Regions from separate parts of the Vibrio sp. R15-SG3-ISO1A genome, predicted to be linked through region 3. Evidence: riboswitches for the same ligand, from Rfam matches in the RefSeq annotation. Region 3 holds a riboswitch; each other region holds the start of a gene.
What was found. Region 3 has a riboswitch for thiamine pyrophosphate ahead of thiD (bifunctional hydroxymethylpyrimidine kinase/phosphomethylpyrimidine kinase). Riboswitches for the same ligand answer to the same signal wherever they lie in the genome.
Positions count from the first base shown of each region.

Region 1: another riboswitch for thiamine pyrophosphate. It lies ahead of thiC (phosphomethylpyrimidine synthase ThiC); the one in region 3 lies ahead of thiD (bifunctional hydroxymethylpyrimidine kinase/phosphomethylpyrimidine kinase).
Region 2: another riboswitch for thiamine pyrophosphate. It lies ahead of thiB (thiamine ABC transporter substrate binding subunit); the one in region 3 lies ahead of thiD (bifunctional hydroxymethylpyrimidine kinase/phosphomethylpyrimidine kinase).

Region 1 covers NZ_JCBDGH010000085.1:1,124-11,245, reverse strand. The annotation lists gene thiH (2-iminoacetate synthase ThiH) at 1-946, opposite strand, end outside; gene AC6R0L_RS14705 (thiazole synthase) at 957-1,733, opposite strand; gene thiS (sulfur carrier protein ThiS) at 1,736-1,945, opposite strand; gene AC6R0L_RS14695 (HesA/MoeB/ThiF family protein) at 1,948-2,712, opposite strand; gene AC6R0L_RS14690 (thiamine phosphate synthase) at 2,715-3,977, opposite strand; gene thiC (phosphomethylpyrimidine synthase ThiC) at 3,988-5,931, opposite strand; TPP riboswitch at 6,093-6,191, opposite strand; gene crcB (fluoride efflux transporter CrcB) at 6,274-6,657, opposite strand; gene AC6R0L_RS14675 (multicopper oxidase domain-containing protein) at 6,767-8,149, opposite strand; tRNA gene AC6R0L_RS14670 (tRNA-Trp) at 8,376-8,452, opposite strand; tRNA gene AC6R0L_RS14665 (tRNA-Asp) at 8,603-8,679, opposite strand; rRNA gene rrf (5S ribosomal RNA) at 8,721-8,836, opposite strand; partial or broken rRNA gene AC6R0L_RS14655 (23S ribosomal RNA) at 8,998-10,122, opposite strand, start outside.
Region 2 covers NZ_JCBDGH010000054.1:5,714-15,835, reverse strand. The annotation lists gene lysC (lysine-sensitive aspartokinase 3) at 1-481, shown strand, start outside; gene pmbA (metalloprotease PmbA) at 560-1,903, opposite strand; gene yjgA (ribosome biogenesis factor YjgA) at 2,011-2,541, shown strand; gene thiQ (thiamine ABC transporter ATP-binding protein) at 2,631-3,347, opposite strand; gene thiP (thiamine/thiamine pyrophosphate ABC transporter permease ThiP) at 3,331-4,917, opposite strand; gene thiB (thiamine ABC transporter substrate binding subunit) at 4,966-5,943, opposite strand; TPP riboswitch at 6,020-6,133, opposite strand; gene AC6R0L_RS07725 (flavin prenyltransferase UbiX) at 6,197-6,820, opposite strand; gene mpl (UDP-N-acetylmuramate:L-alanyl-gamma-D-glutamyl-meso-diaminopimelate ligase) at 6,836-8,188, opposite strand; gene fbp (class 1 fructose-bisphosphatase) at 8,516-9,529, shown strand; gene ppa (inorganic diphosphatase) at 9,722-10,122, shown strand, end outside.
Region 3 covers NZ_JCBDGH010000069.1:178-10,299, reverse strand. The annotation lists gene AC6R0L_RS11015 (efflux RND transporter periplasmic adaptor subunit) at 1-486, opposite strand, end outside; gene AC6R0L_RS11010 (IclR family transcriptional regulator) at 735-1,460, shown strand; gene AC6R0L_RS11005 (arginase) at 1,466-2,299, shown strand; gene AC6R0L_RS11000 (PhoX family protein) at 2,774-4,651, shown strand; gene AC6R0L_RS10995 (hypothetical protein) at 5,046-5,198, shown strand; gene AC6R0L_RS10990 (LysR family transcriptional regulator) at 5,308-6,195, opposite strand; TPP riboswitch at 6,352-6,509, shown strand; gene thiD (bifunctional hydroxymethylpyrimidine kinase/phosphomethylpyrimidine kinase) at 6,601-7,437, shown strand; gene AC6R0L_RS10980 (PstS family phosphate ABC transporter substrate-binding protein) at 7,471-8,421, opposite strand; partial or broken gene AC6R0L_RS10975 (putative bifunctional diguanylate cyclase/phosphodiesterase) at 8,642-10,122, shown strand, end outside.

The sequences.
Region 1 (10,122 bases), on a different contig from region 3:
GTGGCAACACATTGTCCCTAAACTGCGGTGACTCTCGTGTCGATAACGAGAGCTCAACCGTCGGATTCAACAACCGATAGGCACAGATTAACTGAACCAACTGCTTATCACTCATCACCGATTTGGGTTGAATCACCCCTTCCGATGCATTGCCCTCACAAGGTCGAAGCCGTGGAAAAGAAATCGAGTAACGAGTTTGCCAATAGGTACGCTCTAAGTAGTCAAGGTGCGCGGCGACGTAAAAACAATCCGTGCGCCAATCGTCCAAGCCGATGAGCGCGCCTATACCGATCTTATCGATCCCGGCTCGAGCCAATCGATCCGGCGTTTCCAAGCGATAGTCAAAATCTGTTTTGTTGCCACGCAAATGGTGCTGCGCGTAAGTGCGACGATGGTAAGTTTCCTGATAGACCATTACTGCATCGAGGCCCAAGGGTTTCAGTTCACGGTACTGCCCTTCATCAAGCGGCTGCACTTCCATTGCCAAGTAGTTAAAGTGCGCTTTAACAAGTGGCAGTGCGCGGCGAAAGTAGTCCATCCCCACTTTGGTTTGATGCTCACCGGTGACCAAAAGCACACTGTCGAACTTCATCAACTTAATCGCGTCTATCTCTGCCGCGATTTCTTGCTCTGTCAGCGTACGGCGTTTAATTCGGTTCTCCATCGAAAAACCGCAGTAGGTACATGCATTGGCGCACAAGTTGGAGAGATAAAGCGGGATATACAATCCAATCGTGTTGCCAAACCGTTTACGCGTGAGCGCATAGGATTGCTGCGCCATTTGCTCAAGGTAAGGCTCTGCCGCAGGTGAAATCAAGGCTTTAAAATCTTCGAGATCACGCTTAGATTTCGCCAATGCGCGTTCCACATCCTGATGAGTTTTCGCGTAAATCGACAGTCTTATGTCATCCCAGTCCATGCGTTGATGAATCGATACAAAACTCATTCTGCGTCCCTCACTCCAAGAAGGCGGTTAATGGGCTAGAGGCAACAGCATGGGTAACCTGACCAGCCAAGCCGGATTCAAACGCTATCCGCCCGCTTTCCACCGCCATCTTAAACGCTTGCGCCATCGCTACGGGATTGCTCGCCGCCGCGATCGCGGTATTCACCAACACCGCATCTGCGCCCATCTCCATCGCTTTTGCCGCATGAGACGGAGCACCAATCCCGGCATCAACAATGACGGGGACACCGGCTTGGTCGATGATGATCTCCAAAAAGTCTTGCGACGCCAGTCCTTTGTTCGAGCCTATGGGAGCACCTAGAGGCATCACTGCTGCGCAGCCCACCTCTTCTAACCGCTTACACAACACCGGGTCTGCGTGGCAGTACGGCAAAACAATAAAGCCATCTTTGACCAACTGCTGTGCCGCTTTGAGGGTTTCAATTGGGTCAGGCATCAGGTATTTAGGATCGGGATGAATCTCCAGTTTAAGCCACTCTGTGCCCAAGGCTTCACGTGCTAAGTGTGCGGCGAAAATGGCATCTTGCGCAGTTTTTGCCCCAGAGGTATTCGGTAATAAATTCACGCCAGCGGCAATCAACGGCGCTAAGATATCATCTTGCTTATCATGGATATCGACGCGCTTGAGCGCCATAGTCGCCAGTTGCGATCCCGACGCCTCAATAGCGCGCGCCATGGTAGTACTGTTCGAAAACTTACCCGTGCCGGTAAACAGACGCGAGTCAAACACTTTGCCCGCGATAGTAAGCGGTGTTATTGGCGCCATGATCAGCCTCCTGCAATGGCTTGAAATAGTGCGATGGCATCGCCTTGATTGACGATATGTCTGTCCCACTCGCTGCGCGGAACGACACAGTTATTGATGGCAAACACACAGCCCACCTCGGCGAGCGATAACTCAGCAATGAGCGCCGTCAATGTTGTCCCTGCGTGAGTCGTATGAGTTTCACCATTGACGGTGATAGTGATGGGTTCCATGTTCATTCCTTAACGGTGTTTGACTGACACACGTGACAAGTGGCATCCACTGAGATAGTTAACGTCTGCCAGCGCATCGTGAGTCCATCAAACAGGTGTAATGTCGATGCGCTAAGCTGTGGCTCATCAAGGGCTAACCATTGAATCGCCGCCAGCGCTTGGTAATTACCTAACGTCCCTACCACCGGACCTACCACGCCAAGTTCACTGCATTTTTGGCCAGAAGGAAGTGAATCGAACGGGTATAGGCAGTGGTAGCATGGACTATCTTGCTGATAGTCAAACAACGCGAACTGCCCTTGCCATCCCATGGCCGACGCCGAGATCAAAGGTGTCCGGTTTTTGAAGCAGAGCCGATTGATTTGCTGGCGCGTTTCAAGGTTGTCTGTGCAATCAAGCACGATGTCGGCAAGCATGATCTCAAGCGCAAGTTGGGTATCATCGAGCCGTTGGTCAATCGCGCGAATGCGAATCAAAGGGTTGAGATACTCTAATTGACTCTTAGCCGCCAACGCTTTGCTCTGCCCTTGGTCATCGTTTCGATAGATGACTTGGCGCTGAAGATTGCTTAGCTCGACACGGTCATCATCCACCAACACCAATTTGCCCACACCAGCGGACGCTAAATAAAGGCTTGCCGCCGACCCGAGGCCACCACAACCAATCAGCAACACATGAGCATCCGACAATTTTGCTTGCCCTTGTTCGCCCCATTGTGGCAACGACACTTGTCTTTGGTAACGTAAGAACGCCTCGTCAGACAGCATAGTCATCCCTGCTCTCCTACTTGCTTGTTTGCCTTCATCAACTCAGTAAAAGCCGTAATGACCGGTTTTGGGTCGTCGGCGAGCGTAATCGCGCGCACGACAGCCAGGCTTGAGACACCGCACTGCCACACCATCGCAGCGTTACCTTGGTCGATACCGCCAATCGCAACCGTAGGAAAGCCCGTACCTTGCGAGCGAGGAATCGAATCAATCAACTGTTGATAAAGCTTCAAGCGCACTAAACCTTGTGGCTTTGAAGGCATAACCTTGGTCGTGGTTGGGAAGATATGCCCCAGTGCGATGTAGCTTGGCGCAATCTGCACAATACGCAGCAGTTCGTAGTAGCCGTGTGTCGAGAGCCCTAAAGCGATATCTGCCTGTGACAATGCCTTCAAGTTCGACGCTTCAATATCTTCTTGGCCAAGGTGAACACCGAATGCACCGTGCTTAATCGCCAACTGCCAATGATCGTTGATAAACACGTTTGCTTGGTATTGCTGACCCAATGCAATCGCACGTATCACCTGCGCCTCCAAATCAGCTTGCTGTGGATCTTTGATGCGCAGCTGTATGGTTTTAATGCCTAGAGGCAGCAATCGTTCAATCCAACGGACATCGTCGACCACCGGATAGAGACCCAACACCTCTTTCGCCATAGAGGGAAAAGAGATCGCGCGGCCTTCAGTTTTCCAACCAACACGAATGCCGAGAGTTTCGTCTTCCAGCACAGGCGTAGGAAATTGCTCAAAACAACATGGCCATTGAGATGTTTCACGTGAAACATGCCCCATCGCACGTGCGAGCGTCAGTGCATCTTCAACGGGAAAATCGAGCGCCCGCAAGGTGATAAACCATGCGAAGTGCTGTGTAGGGTCAAGCGCCATTTGGTGGACATTAAGCGCACGCACTTCAGCATGAGCACGCGTGCTGTGTTGCCAAATATCGAGCACGCGCCCTTCGCACCTTGCGCCAATAACGATCGCATGCGGGGCATAGTCCGCCAGCGAGACATCACCCTCTGCAACTGAGTACACCAGTTGATGAACGTTTTGTTCGCTGTCGTCACTGAGAGAGGAAGACTCAAAGACTTGCGTATCCCGAGCAATCCAAACAGAAGAAGACGCACCGCGCAGTTCAACCGTCGACTCAGCCCCTTCAATCAACTGAATCTCTTGTGTGGCAAACCCTTGCTCGCCGGCTAATGCCAAGCATTGCGCGATATCATCGCGCAATGTGGGCTCTGAGTGAGGAATCACAATTTTCATCGCCGCGTTCCTACGACTCTACACTTTCAGGCTGAGCGGCAGGATGATACAACTCAGAACCCGATTGACGGAACTCCTCTGACTTCTGGCGCATCCCTTCGAGTGGATCATCGAGCATTTTAACGGAGATGGCTTGGTCAGCTTCGACTTGTTGCGTGTCTTTAGCGTACTCGCGCACTTCCTGAGAAATTTTCATCGAACAGAATTTTGGTCCACACATTGAACAAAAGTGAGCCACTTTGCCCGACTCTTGCGGCAAAGTTTCATCGTGGAAAGCTCGCGCTGTATCAGGGTCAAGCGATAAGTTGAACTGATCCTCCCAGCGGAACTCAAAGCGAGCTTTTGAGAGTGCATTGTCACGAACCTGAGCACCAGGGTGGCCTTTAGCCAAATCCGCCGCATGCGCCGCGAGCTTATAAGTAATCAAGCCCGTCTTAACGTCTTCTTTGTTGGGTAGACCAAGGTGCTCTTTCGGCGTCACATAGCAGAGCATCGCACATCCGTACCAGCCGATCATCGCAGCGCCAATGCCAGAGGTAATATGATCGTACCCAGGGGCAATATCGGTCGTCAGAGGACCCAAAGTGTAGAATGGCGCTTCGTGGCAGTGCTCTAGCTGCTCATCCATATTGGCTTTGATCATGTGCATAGGTACATGCCCAGGGCCTTCAATGATCACCTGCACGTCATACTCCCACGCGATCTTAGTCAGTTCACCCAACGTGCGTAGCTCAGCAAACTGCGCTTCATCATTGGCATCGGCCACCGAACCTGGACGCAAGCCATCACCGAGCGAAAGCGCGACATCGTACTTGGCACAAATTTCACAAATTTCGCGGAAGTGGGTGTAAAGGAAGCTTTCTTGATGGTGAGCGAGACACCACTTAGCGATGATCGAGCCGCCGCGAGAGACAATACCCGTGACACGTTTGGCCGTCATCGGCACATAACGCAACAGCAAACCGGCATGAATCGTGAAGTAATCGACGCCCTGCTCAGCTTGCTCGATCAAGGTGTCTCGCATCACTTCCCAATTGAGGTTTTCTGCGATGCCATTCACTTTTTCGAGCGCTTGGTACATAGGCACGGTACCAATCGGAACTGGGCTGTTACGTAGAATCCACTCTCGAGTCTCGTGAATATTGCGTCCGGTCGACAAATCCATCACCGTATCGCCACCCCAACGTGTTGCCCAAACCAATTTCTCAACTTCTTCCTCAATGGAAGAGGTCACAGAGGAGTTACCAATATTGGCGTTCACCTTGACCAAGAAGTTGCGACCAATGATCATTGGCTCCGCTTCCGGGTGGTTGATGTTGGATGGAATGATGGCACGGCCCGCGGCCACTTCTTGGCGGACAAACTCAGCACTGATGTCCTTTGGCAAGTGGGCCCCAAAGCTTTGACCTGGATGCTGTTGGTTCAACACCTCATCGCGATAACGAGCACGCCCCATGTTTTCACGCAGAGCGATGTATTCCATTTCCGGTGTAATCACACCTTGACGCGCGTAGTGGAGCTGAGTAACACACTGACCGCTTTTCGCACGGCGAATGCGAGGTAAGTTACCATAACGCAGCTCGTCTAGCGTATCGTCTTCCAAGCGCTGTTTGGTGTATACCGAACTGACCTCATCGAGCAGCTCCGTATCACCGCGCTCTTCAATCCACTGTTCACGTAACTTAGGTAATCCATGGTAGAGGTCAATCGTATGGTCAGGATCGGTATAAGGACCAGAAGTGTCGTAAACGCGAATCGGCTCATTGGGCTCAAAGATCGGCGCGTCTTTAGTACCGCCAATCAAGCTGTCAGCGAGGGAGATTTCTCGCATAGGAACACGAATATCAGGTCGTGAACCTTCTACATAAACCTTGCGTGAATTGGGGTACGCCTGTACCGAGAGGGTATCAATAAACTGTTTGGCTTCCAGTCTCGCTTGTTTGCGATTCGACATAGCATTTTTCCTTGCTCTTTATTGCTCGTAGGAGCATGAGTGTTAGAGATAAAAATGCTTGGCGGAAAGATGCGACAAGAGGGCGATCTGACGCGGGTATCTATCTGTAGATAGATCGCATGACGCTCAGATCAGAGAGAACGAATCCTAGATTAGGAGGGTCGATATCTTCTCTTGTTCCCTTCGCAGGTATTAACCTGATCAGGTTCAACGGATCCCGAATAAACGGTCTCAGCCTTATGGCACTCCGACAAGTGAACCGAGTATATAAAAACGGCTTGGATAAACCAAGCCGACCTGTGTAAATTTTGTCTAGTGAGGCTCAAAGCACCTCTAAGCAAGCTAGCTTTTGATCAGCAGTTGAAAGCCCACCCAAGCGGCAGAGATGCTTAATACCACATTGAGTAAGACATTGAGTCCCATCTTGAAAAAGGCGCCCTGCTGCATGAGTAAAACGTTGTCCATCGAAAACGTAGAGAACGTCGTCAAAGCACCAAGAAAACCGAGCCCGATGATCTGTCTCCATGGTTCAGTCGCAAGGTTGCCATTTTCAAACGCGGCAATCAGTAAGCCCATCGCCAGTGAGCCGACTACGTTAACAGTTAGCGTACCGTATGGAAAACCTCGCCCCAGTAATGTCGCACACAGCTCAGACACTAAATAACGAGAGCACGCACCAACGGCGCCACCCATGGCAATAAACCCTAAAATTGCAAACTGACCCATAACCCCTCCAAATTTATGGCGTTAGTGTAGCGCCAAACAGACAAAAAAACAGACTTCAGATCAATGTAATGACGCTAAACATCCTGCTAGATTTAAAAAGTTACAGGAGTCACTTTACTTCGATGTAACCCATCAAACCGGTTTTCATGTGCTCTATGACATGACAGTGATACATCCACCGACCGGGGTTGTCCGCGACGAAAGCCGCTTTGGCACGACCATTCTTGCCCAGTAGTACCGTATCCGTATGGAACGGCTCTGGGAGCGGCTTACCGTCCATTTCGAGCACGGTAAAGGTGTGGCCATGAAGATGAATAGGATGATGGTACTGAGTGACATTTTTAAGATCGAAGATGTAGGTTTTGCCTAGCTCCAACTGTGCCAGCGGCGCAGGAATCGAATGACGACTCATCCCCTGCCACGCCACCTTGTTGGTCAACCAAAAGGTTGGACTCGCCTTGCCATCTTTGCCTACGGGCGTCACCGCACCTTGCCACTCAAACACAAAGTCAATCTCTTCAGCGTTGGCAAGATCGAGCGCGGGCACAGGGTTAAGAGGCAAGTTTGGCAGCGCTTGATCCTGTGGCAAATCAGACGCGACGACATCAAATTCACACAGAGGAAAAGGGAAACGCCCCTTCATTTGACGAACAAACACTTTGTTGCCAGCAGATGGTGCAATCAGACCAAGATCCACCCTCATGCCCGGTCCCATTTTATGCTGAGAGAGCTCAATTGGCGTGCTGACCGGGTTACCATCAATCGCCAATATCCAAGCCTCTGCCCCTTCAATCGCTATTGGATAGGTAATGGTATTGTCGACATTTGCAATGCGTAAGCGAGTGGTCGCGTGTGCTTTAAGCGTATATACAGGCTCATGAACGCCATTCACACTGCTCCACTCCCCTGGAGTGCCCATCCGAGCACTTAAACGTGGAATCATTCTCTCCTTCCACTGCCCCTGGCTGTCAATGTGCCAATGCTTGAGCATCAACGCATGCTCTTCATCAAAAACCACGGGGTCGCGCTCTTCAACAATAATCAGTCCAACGAGTCCTCGCCCTAACTGTTCAACGCTGTTCATGTGTGGGTGATACCAAAACGTGCCTGCGTCAGGCGGAGTGAATCGATACTCAAACGTCTCTCCCGGCATGATAGGCGCTTGACTGAGAAAAGGAACGCCGTCCATCTCGATAGGAATTCGCAAGCCGTGCCAATGTATGGTTGTAGGCTCTGACAGTTTGTTCGTGAAACGAATCACGACCTCTTCCCCCTGACGACAATAGAGTGTCGGCGCAGGGATCGCACCATTAAACCCCAGTACGTCTGTTTGATACCCAGGGACGAGTTCGGCCCGGCTAGGCTCAGCAGTGAGCTCGTAAACATAGCCTTCTCGAGTCCGAGTTTGCCGAGTCACTGAACAAGCAGGAATCATTGAGAGAGCAGACAAAGCAAGTGAAGATTGAAGAAATTGGCGACGACTCAAAGCCATAACGGTAAACACCTAAAACAGACAAGACGTATAATGTAGCAAAATACTGCGAATGATTCTCAGTGCAATGAGCGATTTGTGGTTTTGTCGCGTGCAAGATTAAAAAGACGGAGACAAAAAAGGCTCTAGTCTTACGTCGGGGACGCCTAGTCTAGAGCCTCAAATCTCAAATTTGGTATGTATAGATATAAAAAGGCTCTAGTCTTTCGACTAGAGCCTTAGAATATGGCAGGGGTGGAGAGATTCGAACTCCCAACACGCGGATTTGGAATCCGCTGCTCTGCCAATTGGAGCTACACCCCTAAAATTAGGTTCAAATTGTTCGTGGAAGAGAGATTCGAACTCCCAACACGCGCCTTCTCGAGGACTTTTGGGGAATCCGCTGCTCTATTAATGAGAGCTACCCCCCTAAAAATTAGATTCAAAAAAACCTCGATAAACGAGGTTTATAAGTGGCGGAGTGGACGGGACTCGAACCCGCGACCCCCGGCGTGACAGGCCGGTATTCTAACCAACTGAACTACCACTCCGCAGTGGTATCACTCGCCTAAGCAAGTGTCCATAATTTGAAGCCTGGCGATGTCCTACTCTCACATGGGGAAGCCCCACACTACCATCGGCGCTAATTCGTTTCACTTCTGAGTTCGGCATGGAATCAGGTGGGTCCAAATCGCTATGGTCGCCAAGCAAATTCTGTTTAAGTTCCTAGAAGTTAGTGCCTAGTTCCTAGAACTTAATAATTCGGAAAGCTGTGTTTATCGTTTCTAGCGACTAGGAACTAGTCACTCGTCTCTTCATTACACATTCAATGTTCTTCATTGAGTCCATCAAAACCCTTTGGGTGTTGTATGGTTAAGCCTCACGGGCAATTAGTACAGGTTAGCTCAACGCCTCACAGCGCTTACACACCCTGCCTATCAACGTTCTAGTCTCGAACAACCCTTAAGGATACTTAAAGTATCAGGGAAGACTCATCTCAGGGCTCGCTTCCCGCTTAGATGCTTTCAGCGGTTATCGATTCCGAACTTAGCTACCGGGCAATGCGATTGGCATCACAACCCGAACACCAGAGGTTCGTCCACTCCGGTCCTCTCGTACTAGGAGCAGCCCCCTTCAATCTTCCAACGCCCACGGCAGATAGGGACCGAACTGTCTCACGACGTTCTAAACCCAGCTCGCGTACCACTTTAAATGGCGAACAGCCATACCCTTGGGACCGACTTCAGCCCCAGGATGTGATGAGCCGACATCGAGGTGCCAAACACCGCCGTCGATATGAACTCTTGGGCGGTATCAGCCTGTTATCCCCGGAGTACCTTTTATCCGTTGAGCGATGGCCCTTCCATTCAGAACCACCGGATCACTATGACCTGCTTTCGCACCTGCTCGAATTGTCATTCTCGCAGTCAAGCGGGCTTATGCCATTGCACTAACCTCACGATGTCCAACCGTGATTAGCCCACCTTCGTGCTCCTCCGTTACTCTTTGGGAGGAGACCGCCCCAGTCAAACTACCCACCAGGCACTGTCCTCACCCCGGATAACGGGGCTAAGTTAGAACATCAAACATACAAGGGTGGTATTTCAAGGTCGGCTCCACAGATACTGGCGTACCTGCTTCAAAGCCTCCCACCTATCCTACACATGTAGGCTCAATGTTCAGTGCCAAGCTGTAGTAAAGGTTCACGGGGTCTTTCCGTCTAGCCGCGGGTACACTGCATCTTCACAGCGATTTCAATTTCACTGAGTCTCGGGTGGAGACAGCGTGGCCATCATTACGCCATTCGTGCAGGTCGGAACTTACCCGACAAGGAATTTCGCTACCTTAGGACCGTTATAGTTACGGCCGCCGTTTACCGGGGCTTCGATCAAGAGCTTCGACCGAAGTCTAACCCCATCAATTAACCTTCCGGCACCGGGCAGGCGTCACACCGTATACGTCATCTTACGATTTTGCACAGTGCTGTGTTTTTA
Region 2 (10,122 bases), on a different contig from region 3:
TCATCAAGTGGAAAGCTCACCGCTGTTTCGCGCCCTAGCCCTACGTAACAACCAAACCATGGTGACGCTGCGCAGCGCGAAAATGTTCCATGCTTACGGCTTTCTAGCCAAAGTGTTTGAGATCTTGGCCAAGCATAAGGTCTCGGTCGATTTGATCACCACCTCTGAAATCAGTGTCTCATTAACGCTTGATCAAACAGGTACCTCTGGCGGTGCGCCGTCGTTACCTCAAGCCGCGCGTGAAGAGCTTGAAGAGCTGTGCAGCGTGAAAGTGGAACACAACCTCTCCGTCGTCGCCTTGATTGGTAACAACATGAGCGAGAGCAAAGGCTATGCAAAACAAGTATTTGGTACACTTGAAGACTTTAACTTACGAATGATTTGTTACGGCGCTAGCCAGCACAACCTCTGTTTCTTACTGCGTGAATCAGAAGCCAAACAAGCGATTCAGAAGTTGCATGTCGAGCTGTTTGAGCGCTAACAGCACTATAAATACACATCAGCGACGAAGCACTCTCGAGTTTCGTCGCTGATGCATCGCTACGTCAAATAGTGAGGCTTATTCGCCCGCCACTTTCATTGACTCAAGCAAGATAGAACCGGTTTGAATCTGCGAACGGGTTTCCACATCACTGCCGACAGCCACTATTTGGTTGAACATCTGCTTGAGATTGCCTGCGATGGTCACCTCAGAGACAGGGAATTGGATTTGACCATTCTCAACCCAAAAACCGGCTGCGCCGCGCGAGTAATCGCCCGTCACGATATTCACCCCCTGCCCCATCACTTCTGTAACCAAAAAGCCGGTGTCCAGCGCCTTAAGCATTTGATCAAAATCTTGCCCAGTTGATTGCACGTACCAGTTGTGGATGCCCCCCGCATGACCGGTTGGCGTCATCGACATTTTACGCGCCGCATAGCTGGTCAATAGGTAAGTGGATAACACGCCGTCAGTGATAATTTGTCTATCTTGCGTCGCAACGCCTTCGCTATCAAACGGGCTTGACGCCAGACCACGCAACACATGGGGACGCTCGTCGACTTGGAACCAGCTGGGTAGAATTTGCTGACCAAGATGATCAAGAAGAAACGAGGATTTGCGGTACAAGTTGCCACCACTGATCGCCATCACAAGGTGACCGAGTAGACCCGTTGCGACATCCGCCGCAAACATGATCGGGTACTGACCGGTTTTGAGCTTCTGCGCGTCTAAACGACTGACGGTTTTCTCCGCTGCGCTCAGGCCCACGGATTTCGGCGTCCACAGGTCGTCTTTGTGACGCGCCACTGTGTAGCTGTAGTCACGTTCCATTTCACCGTTTTGGCCTTGACCAATCACACAGCAACTGATGCTATGGCGACTTGAGGCATAACTCGCCAGTAAGCCGTGGCTGTTGCCGTACACTTTGACGCCATAATGGCTATCGTAGCTGGCGCCATCACTTTGCTTGATCTTATCGCTGTAGCTGAGCGCTTCTTGCTCCGCTTCAATCGCCATTTTTGCCGCGTGGTCAGGGTCAGGCGTATCGGGGTGAAACAGATCCAAATCAGGAATATCTTTGACCATCAGTTCAGCCGGTGCTGGGCCTGCGTACTGATCTTCTGATGTGTATTGAGCGATATCAAGTGCCGCCAATACCGTCTGTTGAATCGCTTTTTCGCTTAAGTCTGACGTTGAGGCGCTGCCTTTACGCTGATTGCGGTAGACGGTAATACCGAGTGCACCGTCACTGTTGAACTCCACATTTTCGACCTCACACATGCGAGTCGATACGCTTAAACCTGTGGTTTTACTGATGGCAACTTCCGCGGCATCCGCTTTTTCACCCGCCATCTCTAACGCTTTCGCGACGGCAGCTTCAAGCTCGATACGCTGCTGTGCCACTTGCTTTTTTACGTCCATATTCTCTTCATCAGTCGTTGCTTTGTCGCTAGGATAACAAGAATTTCGCTTTCTCCCCATGATTCTTGTTAAAATAGAGAAATAGACGTTCAAATGAAGGTATGAAAATGGCTCGCAAAAATCAAAAAGCGCCATGGGAACCAGAAGAAGAGATCATCTGGGTAAGTAAATCCGAGTTGAAGCGTGACATGGAAGAGCTGCAGAAACTGGGTGAAGAGCTCGTTAACCTCAAGCCCTCTGTGTTGGAAAAATTTCCACTCAGCGAAGACTTGGCCGATGCGATTCGCGATGCGCAGCGTTTTAAAAACGAAGCGCGCCGTCGTCAGTTGCAGTTTATCGGCAAATTGATGCGTCACGAAGACCCAGAGCCAATTCAAGCGGCGCTGGATAAAGTCCGTAACAAGCACTCTCAAACCACGGCGCTGCTGCACAAATTAGAGCAACTGCGTGACCGTGTGGTGGAAGAGGGCGACAGCGCCATTGAAGAGGTATTGACGCTGTATCCGGATGCGGACCGTCAGCGTTTACGTCAGCTTGCTCGTCAGGCGAACAAAGAAAAGCAAGCCAACAAGCCAGCTAAAGCGTATCGAGAGATTTTCCAGATCCTCAAAGCATTGAGCAGTGAAGAGCCACAATAACACGCTCTTACTCAGTGATGGTTGAAGCGGATAAGTGCACACTTATCCGCTTTTTTTTATCTCTGCTTTCTAGCCCATTGTTATAGCGCTCAGTTGTGCGCAGTGGTGGCCGCCTGAACAAATGCGCCGAGGCTAGGGTCCGAGTGGGTCGCCGCTAGCTCTGAAATCGGCCCAGTCGCTGCGACATGACCTTGTGATACAAACGCAAAATGCGTTGCGATCGCTTTGGCATCACCTAAGTGGTGCGTCACCATTACTACCGTAATATCACGCTCACTCGCCAACTGTTTGACCAGTGATAGCATCTCTAACCTGAGCAAAGGATCGAGCGCTGAAAAGGGCTCGTCTAGCAGCCATATCGGCGCAGACTGTACAAAGCAGCGCGCTAACGCAACCCGTTGACGCTGGCCACCAGAGAGCTCATGCGGCAATCGAGACAAATACTCCGCCACCCCCACCTGCTGCGCCGCTTGCACTACCGCCTGTTTCTGCGTTGCAGACAACTTCAAGCCGGGATCCAATCCAAGGCCGATGTTTTCCGACACGGAAAGGTGAGCAAACAAGTTGTGCTCTTGAAACAACATCGCAAACGGGCGCTGATAAGGCGCCAGCCCGTTGAGCGTTTGACCTTGCGCTAAAATTTCACCGCTTAATGGTTCAATAAAACCCGCCATCAAGGCGAGCAAGGTCGACTTCCCTGCGCCACTGGGTCCCATTAGCGCGACGATTTGCCCTGCCTCAACGTGCAGATCAAACTGAAATGACTCGGCATGATAATCGTAATGCAGGTCACTGAGAGTGAGCATAGTGACTCCTATTGGTGGGGGTAGAAGCAGAGCGAGGGCGAAACAGGCGCTCCATCAGCGCAAAACAGCCCACACTCAAAAGCAGTAAAGTGACTGATACGACCGCCGCCGCGTCCATTTGGTAACTGCCGAGCAGTTGGAACAGGTAGAGCGGAAGAGTACGAAACTCCTGACTGCCAAACAGCGCGATGGCACTGAGATCACCCATAGAAAACATAAAGCTGATGGCAAACGCGTGCGCCAGCGGTCGTTTTAATGCACGCCACTCCACCACTCGTAAACGGCACCAACCGCGGATCCCAAGGGTTGCACAAAGGTACTGATACTGCTGCTCAAGTTGCAACATCGGCTGAGCCAAGGTTTTGATCACATAAGGCAGCCCCATTAACGCGTTGACCGCAACAACAACGACCAGGGCGTAGCTGAGCGCATCCGTCCACGAACGGAGCAGCAAAAAGAGCCCAGTCGAGATCACTAATCCTGGGGTCACCAGAATGATGGTCCCGAGCAGCTCTATCTTATCCGCGGTTTTCTCACGTTGATTGAGGCGCAGTCTTCGGCTAGATAATAAAATCGCCGTGCCCGCACTGACAGCGATAACGCTCGCCATGCTTGCCACTTTCAGTGACGCCCCGAGCGCGGACCAAAATCGGCCATCACTCAGCACACTCAGCGCCTGAGAATTCATACCACTGGCTAGTACCATCCCAAGAGGCGGCAACACTAACAGCAAGCTAAAACCTATCCAAGCGCCATCCCAGCACTTAGAGAATAGACTGTCTTTCACCACCAACGCAGTTGGTGCGTCGCTGCCCATCGAAATGGCAATAGGTCGAGCGAAACGTTGAATCGATAACGCCATTAAGCCACATAGCAGCATTTGCCAAATTGCCAGTAACGCGCCCGCTTGCAAATCAAAATCAAACTTGATCGCTTGGTAAATCGCGAGCTCAATAGTGGTCGATTTGGGCCCGCCGCCCAATGCCATAACAGTGGCAAAACTGGTAAAGCAGAGCATAAACACCAACCCGCAAACGGGCGCTAATTGCTGCCTCATCCGCGGCCATTCGACCCACTTAAACTTTTGCCAATGGCCCATGCCTAAGTGGGCGCACAGTTTGTGTTGCTCCGCCGGAATCGACTCTAGTGATTGCAGCAGCAAACGCGCCGCATAAGGAAGATTAAAAAAGAGGTGCGCGAGCAAAATGCCATGCAAACCGTAAATATTAAATGGCAACGAGAGATCCCACTGCACAAGCTGTGTCGCCAGCCAACCACTGCGCCCATAAATTGCCAGCAAGCCAAACACCCCCACCAAGACAGGAAGTACCAAAGTGGTCGCAAACAGCTTGAGTACCAAGGCTTTGCCGATAAACTGCCGCCGCGACAAAGCATGGGCGACGGGGATCGCCAAGCCGACACTGAGTAGCGTTGAGAGGAAAGATTGATAGAAGCTAAATTGGGTAACGTGGCGGTAATAAGGGTCTTGCCAAATGACGCGCAGATCGAGGGAAGGCGCTTGATTGAGCAAGGCCAGCAACGCAGAAACGACAAAGGCCGCGATCAACATCGCGACCCATACGCCTAATTTAGGGACAGATTGCACGAACGCCTAACCTTAGAAGGTCAACGCGTTTTGCCATTCACGAATCCACGCTTTGCGGTGGGTAGCCACATCTTCAGCGCTAAAGCTCAAGGCTTGGCTTGGCTTCGTCAGGCTTTGATACCCTTCTGGCAACGCGACGTCAGTGACAGGGTACATCCAGTTCCCTGTGGGCATGGCCGACTGAAAGTCATCGCTGAGGATAAACTGCATAAAGACATCCGCCAACTCGCTGTTCGCGCTCGTTTTAACTTTGGCGGCCACTTCTACTTGAGTGTAATGACCTTCCGCGAAATTCGCCGCAGCGAACTTAGCCTCATTTTCGGCAATCAGATGGTACGCAGGTGACGTGGTGTAAGAGAGCACCATGTCAGACTCGCCTTTTAAGAACATCGAGTACGCTTCTGACCACCCTTTCGTGACCGTCACTGTCTTTTTCGCCAACGCTTTCCACGCCTGCGGCGCTTCGTCGCCATAGACAGATTTCATCCACAGCATCAAACCTTGACCCGGGGTTGAGGTACGCGGGTCTTGGTAGATGACTGTTAAGTCGTCATTTGATTCCACCAGCGCTTTGAGGCTAGTCGGTGGCTCAGCCAAGGTCTCTTTGTTGTAGACAAACGCGAAGTAACCGTAGTCGTACGGCACAAAGGTCGTATTGGACCAGCCGCCTGGCAAGGTGACGGATGACGTATCGACGCTATGCTCAGCCAACAAACCGGTTTGCTGCGCTTCTGCCATCAAGTTGTTATCTAACCCCAACACAATGTCGGCTTTGCTATTGTCGCCTTCCAGTCTCAAGCGATTGAGAATAGAGACGCCATCATCCAAAGCTACAAAATTCAACGTACAGTCGCACTGTGCTTCAAACGCTTTTTTTACCACTGGGCCTGGGCCCCAATCGGCAGCGAAAGAGTCATAGGTATACACGGTTAACGTATCGGCTGCGGTTGCAGAAAAAGACGTCAGTGCCACGGCGGCACAAAGTGGCATAAATGAAGGGATAAAAGTGGATTTCACTGCTCGCTCTCCTTGTTGAGCCACGCAGGTCTGAGGGACAAACAGACGTCTGATGTCCTCGCTCAATTCCTACGCCAGCATTATCTGGTTCAGGTCTACGGGTCCCGAGCAAAGCTCGATCTCAGCGTCATTCAGTGAATGAATAGCTCCCCGATGAGGTTCGGCTTGATTGTAATAGGTCTGCCCTACAATAGCCATACTTGCGTGACGGCCCAACAAGACGCAATCACGAATCGTTACGTTGATCATAGCCCCAGCGCGCCACCAAGGATTGCTCGATGCCGAGGTGATCCAAAATGCGCGCGACCATAAAATCAATAAGATCGTCTATCGATTTAGGTTGGTGATAAAAACCGGGCGCGGCCGGCATAATGGTGACGCCCATCTGCGAGAGCTTGTGCATGTTCTCAAGGTGCAAGGTTGAGAAAGGCGTTTCTCGAACCACCAGCAGCAATTGACCACGCTCTTTCATCACCACATCGGCGGCGCGTTCAATCAAATTATCGGACATACCATGAGCAATCGCTGCCACACTGCCCGCCGAACAAGGGCAAACCACCATCTGCTTGGGCGCCGCTGAGCCAGAGGCCACGGGCGAGAACCAGTCCTCTTTGCCGCACACCACTAATTTAGCCGGGTCGCAGCTGAGATGGGCGACCAAGGCTTGCTTGGCGCTGTCTGGGTTGGCAGGCAGTTTTAATCCGTGCTCGGTGGCCAACACCACTCGCGCCGCCGATGAAACCAGCAGGTAAACCTGATAGTCCGCGGCCAACAAGCACTGCAACAGACGCAGCCCATAAGGCGCGCCTGAGGCTCCGGTAAAAGCGAGGGTGATGGATTTTTCAGCCATTGTGCGTATCTCTTATTATTGGGCTAATTGCGCTAACAGTTTGTCGTGAATTCCGCCAAACCCGCCGTTACTCATCACCAGAATCTGATCGCCGGGGCGAGCATGCCGAGCGATATTGCGCACCAACTCGTCGATGTCGTCAGAGACATAAGCAGGTTGCGCGCACTGCTCGGCAATCTCACTCACCGACCAGGTAATAGACTCAGGTTGAAAGAGGAACACTTCATCGGCCGCCTGCAATGAGGCCGCGAGCGTCTCTTTGTGCACCCCGCGTTTCATGGTTGCACTGCGCGGCTCCAACACCGCAAGGATTCGGGATTGACCCACCTTGTTACGTAAGCCGCCCAATGTCAGTTCAATCGCCGTTGGATGATGAGCAAAGTCGTCATACACAGTGATGTCATTGACCTGCCCTTTTAACTCCAAGCGGCGTTTGGTATTAATAAAGCGCCCTAACGCCTCACAAGCGTGATCCGGAGTGACACCCACATGGCGCGCCGCCGCGATGGCCATCAACGCATTGCTGACGTTGTGATCGCCGACTAAATCCCACGTCACTCGACCCACTATTTCTCCCGCCAATAAGACATCAAAGACACTGCCATCTTGGGCCTGTTTTTGCGCTTGCCAGCCAGATTCACACCCTGTGTACTCTTGTTCGCTCCAGCAGCCACGGGCAATAACGTCTTGCAGCGCCTGGTCCGATTGAGGAGTAAACAGACGCCCATTGCCTGGTACGGTTCTCACCAGATGATGGAATTGGCGCTTAATCGCTTCCAGATCATCGAAGATGTCTGCATGATCGAACTCAAGGTTATTCATGACCAAGGTACGTGGATGGTAATGAACGAACTTAGAACGCTTATCGAAAAAAGCGCTGTCGTATTCATCAGCTTCAACTATGAAAAACGGGCTGTTGCCCAATCTTGCCGACAAACCAAAGTTGCCAAGCACGCCCCCCACGAGAAAACCGGGTTCATAACCGCAATCTTCCAGAATCCAAGCGAGCATACTGGATGTGGTGGTTTTGCCGTGCGTTCCCGCGACCGCCAGTACCCATCGGTCATGCAGCAGAAACTCTTGCAGCCACTGCGGGCCGGAGGTGTAACGCAGGTTGCTGTCAAGCGCATGCTCGACACACGGGTTACCACGGCTCATCGCATTACCGATCACCACCAAATCGGGCGCCGGATTTAACTGCGCCGGATCAAACCCTTCTATAATTTCAATACCTTGCGATTCAAGTAGCGTGCTCATGGGCGGGTACACATTGGCGTCACTGCCGGTGACTTTGTGCCCCAATTGACGCGCTAAAATTGCCGCTCCTCCCATAAAGGTGCCACAAATTCCCAAGATATGAATATGCATAGAGTGATCCTGAAAAGGCTAATTTGAAGTGCTCATTATGGCGATAATGGCTTGAAAAGCGAACCTCTTTGTCCTTCGGATGTGAAATCTTGGCACAATCGAGCAAAGTTTGTTCAAGATGAAAAACCGTGAAAATATTTGAATAATTACCAAAAAAATTGAGAGGTTAGACAGTTAGTTCGTTACCAATAATAAGATCATGGTTTTACAATTGCTCAAGGCAAAAACAAAAGCTCACGCATAGCTTCGTCCCTCTTGCGCCCCAACAATAAAATGGCAAGAGGTTGCCCAACTCCCCCCAAACTTATGCGATTTTAAGGAATAAACATGTCTGGAATGCGCACCCTTGGCGAGTTCATTGTTGAAAAACAGACGGACTTCCCCCACGCTAGCGGTGATCTATCATCCCTACTGTCGTCGATTCGCCTTGCGGCTAAAATCGTCAACCGCGAAATAAACGCGGCTGGCCTTGGTGATATCACCGGTGCCGTTGGTAGTGAAAACATTCAGGGCGAAGCCCAACAAAAACTGGATGTTTACGCGAACGAGAAGTTCAAAGCAGCACTTGAAGCACGCGATCAAGTGTGTGGCGTAGCAAGTGAAGAAGAAGATGAGGCGGTCGCGTTCAATAAAGAACTGAACAAAAACGCCAAATACGTGGTATTGATGGATCCACTCGATGGCTCATCTAACATCGATGTTAACGTCTCTGTCGGAACGATTTTCTCTATCTATCGCCGCGTCTCTCCTATCGGTACCCCACCGACAGAAGAAGACTTCCTTCAACCAGGCAACAAGCAAGTCGCGGCCGGTTATGTGATTTACGGTTCATCAACCATGCTTGTCTACACCACAGGCAATGGCGTCAATGGCTTTACCTACGATCCATCGATCGGTACGTTCTGCTTGTCTCATGAGAATATGATGGTGCCAGAAGATGGCCGCATCTACTCAATTAACGAAGGTAACTACTTCCGTTTCCCAATGGGCGTGAAAAAGTACATCAAATTCTGCCAAGAGAACGAACCGAATGACGGTCGCCCGTACACGTCTCGCTACATTGGCTCTTTGGTGTCGGACTTCCACCGTAACCTGCTGAAAGGCGGCATTTACCTGTACCCAAGCACGCAAAGCCACCCGAACGGCAAACTGCGCCTTCTTTATGAGTGCAACCCAATGGCGTTCATTATTGAGCAGGCGGGCGGTATTGCTTCAGACGGTGAGAAACGCATCATGGATATTGAACCTACAGAGCTGCACCAGCGTGTGCCTTTCTTTGTTGGCTCAAAAAACATGGTCAAGAAAGTCGAATCTTTCCTCGCAGAATACAAAGACCAATAAGGCCCAGCTATTCTCCCCAAGGCGCTCACTGAGCGCCTTGTTTTTTTATGAACTTCCATCACTTCCCTCAGTCGCTGCGCTTCACAATCGGTGTTTTCTTGACCAAGCTCTCATCGTCCGTCATTTACAAAAAACCAAGTTTAGCGGTAAGGTATTTGCCTACATATCGACCAATAACAAGGAAGCTTGCCCATGAGTCTTAATCACGTCCCTGCAGGGAAATCACTCCCGGATGACATTTATGTCGTCATCGAAATTCCGGCCAATGCCGATCCGATCAAGTACGAGGTCGACAAAGATTCTGGCGCGGTATTTGTGGACCGTTTTATGTCCGCGCCTATGTTCTATCCATGTAACTATGGCTATGTGAATCACACACTCTCTTTAGATGGTGACCCGGTTGATGTCCTAGTGCCGACCCCTTATCCCTTGATGCCAGGTAGTGTGATTCGCTGTCGCCCTGTCGGTGTATTGAAAATGACCGATGAATCAGGTGAAGATGCCAAAGTGCTCGCCGTGCCGCACAGTAAAATCTCCAAAGAGTACGAACACATCCAAGATGTCGGTGATATTCCTGAACTGCTCAAAGCGCA
Region 3 (10,122 bases):
TTTGCCTGAAAAGGGCGCGACGATGGTGGTATCGACGAGCGCTTCTTGGGCGACAAGAAGATTCTTTCTCGTCGCGTCAATGGCTTGCCGAGCGCCGTCGAGTCGTTCACCGCGCGTCACGCCGGATTTCGTTAAATCAAGGATATTGTCGAGCGCGCGTTGGTATTCCTCTTGGGCGGCTTGAACCGCTAAACGAGCGAAGGTGGTATTAAATTCAAACAGCGGCGTGCCCTTTTTAACCACCGCACCATCGTTGACCAAGACATTGGTAATCTTGCCTTCCTGATCCGACAGAATCTTCGTGTATTCAGACGCTTGGAATTCACCGGAGAGCTTCTCGAGCCGGATCGCTTGCTTCTCTATCGGCAACTGAACTTGATACGCGTTGGATTGATAACGTTCGCTGGCGTTAGACAGTTGGCAGGTGACACTGAGAGTGGCCGCCGCGCCAAACAGAACGCTGAGGGTGAGTGCTAGAGGCTTCATGTTATCCCTAAACCTTGTGGTCGTTGATCCCAAAACGAGATGGCCGCTGGGCGGCTCGAGATGATTATGCAACATAGATTATTTTAACTTTACCGTTAAGTAAAGTTTTATTGATGGTTTGAATGGGTTGCGTAGGGCGTGCTTTTTATCACTCAGTGAAAATGTAGGTGCTCTTTGTGCTCACTATTCTCGACTTGTAAGAATATAATTTGAACTCACTCTATGACCCAGTTAGAAAAGAATTGACCATGAAAAACGGCAGCGGCCAAGTGAACGAGAAAATCTTACAACTGCTCATGCAGGTGGCGGTCAACGATGAGCCGGTGACCGCCAAAATCTTGAGTCATCAGCTCGGGAAACCACTGAGCAGTTTGTATCGCCACCTCAAAATGTTGAAAGAGTGGAACCTGATTGAAGAGAGTACGCACGACAAAACCTTGATCATCGGTCCGGCGGCTTTGATGTTGATGCGCAGTTACCAATCGAGTCAAAGTGAGCTGGAGTCAGTGTCCGCGGTGCTCAGACGCTTACAAAAGCAGACGGGCGAAATGGCGGCTTACATGGTGCCTGTTGGTTATCGTGCACTGTGCGTCAGCCGAAAAGAGAGCATGCAAGCGCTTAGGTGCAGTTATGTCGAAGGGCAGAGTCAGCCGCTGCTGCATGGCGCTTCATCGAAAGTGATGTTGGCGTATATGCCGAGTGCGCGCTGCGAGAAAATCTTGCGTTACTTTGGCCAAGAGTCGCAATGGGACGCTTGGCAGACCAAATTGGACGCGATTCGAACCCAGGGGTACGCGGTCAGTACCTCTGAAATTGATCCCGGGGTGTCTGGTATCAGCGCGCCGGTGTTAAAGGGTAGCAAACTTGTTGGCGCTGTGTCGGTAATGGCACCGGCTCATCGCGTTGAGATGAACGAGCAAAAAATTGTACTTCATGTATTGCAGGCAGCGAGAGCTCTGCCTCCTGAAAGGTAAAGGATATGTTTAGGCTATTTCAACGGCGCAAGCTACACAGTATTACTGGGCTCTGTTGCGACAAACTCACCTTGCTCAGTGTCAGTGAACAGATCAAACCGATGAGCCAAGTGGAGTTTGATATGGCCAACCAGAGCTTGGAAGAGCTCTACGATTGGCTGGCGGACAAAGTCTCGACCAATATTGGCTATGGCGGTCATTTCAATCTCCAACAAGCGGCCAAACATCACTTGCTTGATACCGTTGCTGCGTTGATGGAGTCGGCCAGTTTACCTGTGCTCTTTGCCAATGACGGTGAAAGCTTACTGCATGCGCTGCCGATGGTGGCGAGTCAAGGCAGAGAGTTGGGGTTTATCCATATCAGCCGCAGCTTGGATATCAAACCGACTCTAGAGCCTGAGAAAGGCTCGCTGTTTCATTTTGTCTTGCAGCGCAGTCAGCAAAGCCGCTTGTTCTGCCTTGGCGTGGATTCGGACAATCAAGATCCGAAGCTGCTTGATTATGCAGAAGATCTCGGCTGTGATTGGTTGTCCGTCAACGAGTGCCACTTTCGCTCTCGTTTTACTGTGAAGCAGCAGTTGAGCCACTACTTGTCACATTGTGATGACGTGGTGATCAATATTGATCTCGCCAGCTTACAGCCCGTGACGCGGTTGGAATCCGATACGTTGATCGAAGTGCAGATGGTCAATCGAGTGTTACGCCAAGTTCTGCTTTCAGGCAAGGTGCGCTTAGTGCAATTTGTCGGTTACAAAGACAAGCACATTTATTCGAAAGAGACATTGGGTGTGGTGAATGGCTTGGCGTCACTGTTTCCCAGTCATCATAGAGCAGCGTAATGCTCAAGTGGGTGAAAAACGGGGGCCTATAAAACTACTAAAGCTGGCGGTTAAGCCAGCTTTGTTGGGGTTGCACAGTTATTGAGGTTTGCTGTTCGTGTTTTTGTTCGAATCTTTCCAGTATTGAATACGAACACGATGCAATTGTGCTTTTCTCATTTTCTTCATGATAATCCCTCACGTTAAATACCATGCTCTTCATTGAGCAGATGTGAATCTAGTTCCTCATGAACAATTTCAATTTAGCGGCGAAATGCGCGAAACACCAGTGTTTTGATCACAAATTTTTCGCGAAATTGGCGTAATTTCTAATTTACATGTGACTGAGATCGCCATTTATTGGTCTTGTCATGTAATCGAAGTAAAAGCATCATCTTTACTTTGTATTTGTTAAACAAAACCTTAACTGATGTGTAACCTTGCTCGCCTAACATTTGCTCGCTTATATAATGATAACTCAGCAAGGAGTCAGCAATGTGGGATCGTGATGAACAGGATTCACAATTCAGCCAGATGATCGAAGCGCGACTATCTCGTCGTCGTTTCTTAGCCGGAACCGCTGCCGTCAGTGCAGGGGCGTTTCTTTCCCTCAACCCGATCGCGAAAGCGATAGCGGCATCAAGTGATAGTCGTTTGCTCAACTTCGAAGCAGTGCCAGCCTCGACAAAAGATGCGATCATCGTACCTAAAGGTTATAAAGCCACGCCGCTTCTCTCTTGGGGTGATCCTATTTTTGCTGATGCGCCAGAGTTTGATCAAAGCGGTAAGCAAGATTCAGCCGCGCAGGCGCGTCAGTTTGGTGACAACACCGACGGGATGAGCCTATTCCCTATCAGTGACGATCGCGCTGTTATTGCGGTGAACAACGAATACACCAATTACGAATACTTGTTCGAACATGGCGGTAAAGCGATGACGGCGGACGACGTATTAAAAGCGCAAGCGGCACACGGTGTGACGGTGTTCGAAATCGTCAAATCCGGCGGAGAGTGGAAAGTGGATAAAGCAGGGAAACGCAACCGCCGTATTACCGCTAACACAGAAATGCGCCTGACAGGCCCAGCGGCGGGTCATGCGTTGATGAAAACCAAATTGGATCCTTCAGGCTTAGCGCCACTCGGCACCTTTAATAACTGCGCCAACGGTCAAACGCCTTGGGGCACATACTTAACCTGTGAAGAGAACTTCCACGGCTATTTTGGCACCAGTACGACGGCAGAGTTGAGCGACGATCATAAACGTTACGGAATCAAAGCAGCGAAGAGCAGTTACCAGTGGCATGACACCGATGAGCGTTTCGATGTCGCTAAGCATCCGAATGAGCCACACCGTTTTGGTTGGGTTGTGGAGATCGATCCAAACGATCCGACGTCGACGCCGCTTAAGCGCACTGCACTCGGGCGATTTAAGCACGAGAATGCGGCACTGTTGATCAACGATGATGGTCATGTCGTGGTGTACCTAGGTGATGATGAGCGTGGGGAGCACATTTACAAATTTGTCTCTCGCGATCGCTACCAACCGGGCAATGATGCTGCCAATCGCAACTTGCTTGAAGAGGGCACCTTGTATGTCGCCAAGTTCGAGATGGACGACAACGAGTTGAAAGGCAAGGGGCAGTGGATTGAACTGACTTATGGCAAAAATGGTCTGACTAAAGAGAACGGTTTTAACGATCAAGCCGAGGTGATGATTTTTGCACGTCGCGCTGCGACTCAAGTTGGCGCGACTACGATGGATCGCCCAGAGTGGGTGGCGGTGCACCCAGACAACCAACACGTGTTCTGTACCCTCACCAATAACAAAAACCGCGGCGTAAAAGAGGGCCAACCTGTCGGTGGTCCTAACCCTCGCGCTGAGAACCACTACGGACAAATTGTTCGCTGGGTACCGACCTCGGGCGATCACACCCAAGCAGAGTTTGATTGGGATTTGTACCTGATTGCTGGCAACCCAACGGTGCACAAAGATTCGCTCTACGCGGGTAGTGACAACATCAACGCCGACAACATGTTTAATAGCCCGGATGGTATCGGCTTTGATAAAGCCGGTCGTTTGTGGATTCAAACGGACGGAAACTACTCAAATCAGGGCGATTTTGCAGGTCAAGGGAACAACCAAATGTTGTGCGGCGATCCTAATACTGGTGAAGTGCGACGTTTCTTGACGGGGCCAATTGCTTGTGAGATCACGGGGCTGACCTTCTCCGCCGACTACAAAACCATGTTTGTGGGTGTTCAGCATCCGGGCGAGAAAGGTGCGCCTTCTCACTACCCTGGTGGTGGTGACAGCAAGCCTCGCTCCACCATCGTTGCCATTACCCGTGAAGATGGCGGCGTTATTGGCGCTTAAGCTGTCTCACTGTTTGCATCAACAATCATTCGCATCAAGATGGGCGCCACGAGCGCCCATTTTTTATTGCCGATATCCACATTGGCATATTTATGCGATCGCTCGCATAAAAAACGTCAAGGTTTCGTGTGTTCACCGCAAAGAGTGTTGCGCTTCACAATCGCAATCCCTATATTGAAAGAGTACTCAGCATAACCTTAAGGTGTTCTAATCCGAATAAACTCCAGATAACAATACGACATTGAGCGATTGACCCGGCGAATCTAACCCATTTCTATTGGTGCAGACGCCCCAACGTAAAAAGAATAAAGTCTATCTGAGCGCCTTCTGATGAGAGAAGTGGCACCTTTAGGTTATTAAGTACGGTGATGATAACTGAGGAGGAGGTTAGGCTATGGTATCACTACTTTGGGTAGCATTAGGTTGTGTGGTCTTCTTATGTTGTTGGAGTGCTCAGCATGGTCTCCCTATGCTGGGGCTTAAACTGGATGAGTCCGATCTACTGATTATTTCTGAACTCGCTGGCGAAGACGTCTTAGAGGCATGACCTCAAATAACGACGATAATGAGCGTTGAAGCAGCAGCAAAAATGGAGCCTTGGGCTCCATTTTGCGTTTCAAGCCTATCGAAAATTTTGGCTATGGCAGTGCGTTGCGTTATAGCGAGATCACGTCCGTCAACTTATCCACCACCGTATGAAAACGGGCTGGCCACGCTCTTTGTTTCTTGCTCACCAAATACAGGGTCTCGACGACGGTTTTCTTTGGCTGATGAACAGCAAGTTGATCGCGCAAGGTGAAAGAGCTGAATGCGCTGTGTGGCAGCACCGTAAAACCGAGCCCTTTGGCAACTGGCAGAAGAATTTGGCTGAGTTGGTTGATGTAGCCCGAGGTGCGCAGGGCGCGAATATCAATCCCCGCCAGCGCTTTGTCGCCACACTGCGAAAAGTAGAGCGAGAGATAGTGCTCGGCGTCGGGATGGCGAATTAAGCCGAGCTCAAGGAGAAGTTCAGGGGTAATAGGCTCGTCGACGTTTGCCGGCACAATCAAACACATGGTTTCTTGACCTATCTCTTGCGCTTCGATTCTCGGGTCGAGCGGGATGTGAGTGACAAGGCCCAAATCGGCGCGCCCCTCAGCCAAATCGTCGATGATCTTACGGTTGGGGGCGACTTCCAGCTTGACGACCAGTTGTGCAAATTCACACTGTAAATCGAGCAGATGCGGGTAGATAAGCTGCGCCAACGCGCCAGAGCAAGAGACCGACACCTCACCGCGATGCGCGTCGTCCTGAGATAACGAAGCAATCAGGTCTGTTTCTTGTTTGGCGCGCTGCTTTGCGTATTGATAGACCTGTCTGCCTTGTTCCGTTACTTCAAAGCTCTTGTTGTGACGCGCAATCAGTGGGTAGCCGCAAGCCTGTTCGAGCTTTTTGATGTGCTGGCTGACACCGGGCTGAGTCATGAACAGCTTTTCTGCGGTATGAGTAAAGTGGCCGGTCTCGACCAAGGTTTGAAACGTTTTGAGCCAGAGTGGATTGAGCATAACCGTCAAATCAATAACGAAAATTTATAAAATTAAGAGTAAACGATAATGTTCTGTGTGCCAAACGTCGCGTTCGTATCGCCCACTCCTCGATTCACTCGGGTTATTTAAGTGATCTGAATAGGTTGCATCTGCGCTATCACAGGGTTAAGGTTGGCGACATAGTCGGGGAGCGTTCCTTCTGCTCGAGTCATAACGATAGCTTGATTAACGAGCCTGTCGTAGAAGCATAGAAGGAGGGCTGAGATCGCATCGCGAGACCCGTTGAACCTGATTCAGTTAGCACTGACGTAGGGAACTATTCATAACGCGGTGTCGTGGGGTCGCCACAATCTCGCCCGTTATGTGTTGTGCTTGGCCAACGCGCTCTGCACACAGTTCCTGACGCGTGCGTGAGGAACACCGATGAACCAAACCGCATTTTATGACCCTCAAACTCCGATTGTCCTAACCATCGCTGGCTCCGACAGTGGCGGCGGCGCGGGCATCCAAGCCGACATCAAAGCGATCAGTGCAACAGGCAGTTACGCCTGCTCCGTTATTACGGCAATTACCGCGCAAAATACCTGTGGCGTTCACGCCATTCATCCTATCCCTATCGACCATGTTCAAGCGCAGCTCGATGCGGTATTGAGCGATCTCAATGTCGTGGCGGTGAAGGTTGGCATGTTGGCCGACGCTGAAATCATCCGTGTCGTGGCACAAAGTTTGTCGTCGTATCAGCCCAAGTTTCTAGTGGTGGACCCGGTAATGGTGGCCACCAGTGGTGACAGCTTACTGCACGCCAGTGCGGTGGGTGCGCTCAAGAAAGACCTGCTACCGCTTGCCGATATGATCACACCAAACTTACCCGAGGCGGCGGCGCTGACTGGGCGAGCAACGCCGACATCGGAAGAAGAGATGGGATCGATGATTGACGCCCTGCGCGCCTTGGGCGCCAAAACAGTGCTTCTTAAGGGCGGGCATTTAGAGGGCGAAAGCAGCAACGATCTGCTGATTGAAAGGAGTGGCAGTGAATTGATTCGCGCTAAGCGAGTCGCCACTCATAATACTCATGGTACGGGCTGTACGTTGTCATCGGCCATTGCGTCCTATCTTGCCCAAGGGTATCGGCTGCACAAAGCGGTCCATTTGGCTAAGCAATACATCTCACAAGCCATTGCGCATGCCGACGAACTCTCTGTTGGTCAAGGACATGGGCCTGTGCACCACTTTTTCTCTGGCCACCAAAATGTGCGTTAATCGCGATGGTGTGCAGTCACAACATAAGGGCCCTTATTTGGGCATCGAGACCGAGCCAGAGCGGCTAGAGTTGAGAATAAAACGCGCCGCGTCATAGCGATCGTTGGAGAGAGGAATGTAGCCAGAATGGGAGACGACTTTGTTGATGTTGTCTCTGTCGATATAACTATCGACAAAGCGTTTCAATGATGGCCGTTTCTCTAGCGCCTGTTTGTTCACGTAAATAAACAGAGGGCGGGAAAGTGCGGTATATCGCCCCATAATTACGTTCTCGACACTGGGTTTGACGGCGTTGGCGCCTGAGGGAGAGATGGCGATCGCTTTCAACTTGTCTTGATTTTGCAAATAGTAGGCAAAGCCGATAAACGCCATGGCGTTGGGATCGGCGGCCACTTCGGCGACTAAGGCTTCATCGTCTTCATTTGCGGTGTAGTCTTGTCGACTCGCTTTGCCATCCAGCACCACCTCAACAAAATAGTCATAAGTGCCTGAGTCTGATCCAGGGCCGTGCAGGACGATGGGGCGATCAGGGAAGTGCGGATTGACTTGCTGCCAGTGAGTTATCGTGCGTTCAGCGGTGCTTTCCCAGAGTGTTTTCAGTTCATCAAGAGAGAGCGCATCGATCCACTGATTTTCTTTGTTCACCACCACGGTTATTGCATCGAGTGCGACAGGGAGCTCAATATAGTCGATGTGGTTGATCTCACACAGCGCTCGCTCTTTCTCTTTAATCGGGCGAGAGGCGTTAGATATATCCGTGCGGCCTCGGCAAAACTTACGAAATCCGCCACCTGTGCCAGTGATACCTACTACCACTTGGGTGTTGTGCCGCTCGGCACGCATAAAGTGATCGGCGACGGCTTGGGTAATCGGGTAAACGGTACTCGACCCTTCAATTTTGATCAGATCTTTCCCGTGTGTCGTGGTACTCATCAGCGCTAGGCATACAGAAGCAAGAACAGTCGAACGCAATCGAAAAGTCATGGTTGAGCACAAAGGAAGAATCAACATACCGCGACTATACGAGCTAGCACTTTTGAGCTCAATATCTTCACGTGAACTGTCACTAAAGATTCATCAATCACTCATCAATAATAACTACGCTGAATATTTTCATGGGGATGTAACATTTCTTCACTAGGCTGACTCGCCTATGTTTTTATTCCTGCCCGCAAAATACGTGGGTAAACGTTCGTGTGATGCTATGAAGCGCAAATTCATTTTTACTTCCATTCTCGCCTTGTTGGTGATCACGTTTACGTCGGCGCTGGTGACCCAAGCGACCCACCTGTTAGTGAAAAAGTCCCCGCTTGCGGAAGCGGCCGCTGAAATTAAAGTCAACGGTACGCTGGCCTACCTTTGGTTTGATGAGATCATGTCGGGCGATACCGCTCAGTCGATTCAGGAAGTGTGGTACTACTTAGAAATCGCCGATTGGCATGTGGTCGCGCTGCTTGAAGGCGGCGAGAGTATCATGGGCAATTATGAGCCAGTCACGGACAACGAATTACGTGAGCGTCTGGTTGAGCTTCGCAAAACGCTGGCGCAATTTCGCCTTCATGTGGAATCCACCTACCAAAAAATTCAGGCGCAGCGAGCGGATGCGTTTTTAAGCGCCGGACGCGACGAGCAATTTTTGGAGTTTGCCAGCCAAGCGGATGAGATCCAGCGCGTGATCAAAGCCAGTTATGAGTCTGGGATTTCCAATTACACGCAAACCAGCATCACCCTGATTATTGCGGTGATTGTGATTGCTGCCTACTCAATACGATTGCAGCACCGCTATGAGAAAAACCGCGATCAATTGCTCCACTCTCTCACGCAAGCCAAAGCCGCAATAGAGGAGAAAAATGAGCAACTGCACAACCGAGCTTACTTCGACCCTTTAACTGGGTTGCCAAACCGAGCGCTGTTTTTAGACCGACTAGGCCAATCTATCCTCAACGCGGACCGCTCGAAAAAGCCGTTTGCTTTACTGTTCATCGATTTAGACCATTTTAAAGACGTCAACGATCTCTATGGGCATGAGATGGGCGACCGCTTGCTTGAGCAAGTCGCAAAGCGGATTGAGAGCAGCATTCGCATCACCGACTTGTCTGCGCGCTTCAGCGGTGATGAGTTTGTGGTGGTGCTGAGTCACTTAAACAGCGTTAATAGCGCAATCAGTGTTGCCAACCGTATCGCCTCCAAGTTGATAGATACCTTGCAGCAGCCGTTTCACATAGAGGGTGTGGCGGTGAATGTGTCCGCCAGTATTGGCATTTCGCTCTATCCCGAAGACAGTGCGACGCAAGACAGCTTGCTACGCTACGCGGACAACGCCATGTATCACGCCAAAGCGATGGGCAAAAACAATTTTCAGTTTTACTCCAAAGAGCTCAACCGCATTGCGATGTCGCAAAAAGAGACCGAGAGCGATCTCAATAAAGCGATTGAGCGTGATGAATTCGAGCTGCACTTTCTGCCCAAATGGCAGTTGAACGATGAGAAAGTGGTCGGCGTTGAAGCCTTAGTGCGTTGGAACCATCCCACCAAAGGGCGGTTGTACCCCAATGATTTTATTCCCGTGGCCGAATCCACCGGTTTGATTTGCTTGCTTGATTTGTTGGTGATGCGCAAAGCGCTGCAAGCCAAGAGAAAGTGGTTAGATGACGGCGTCGAAACTGGGGTGGTGGGAGTGAATAT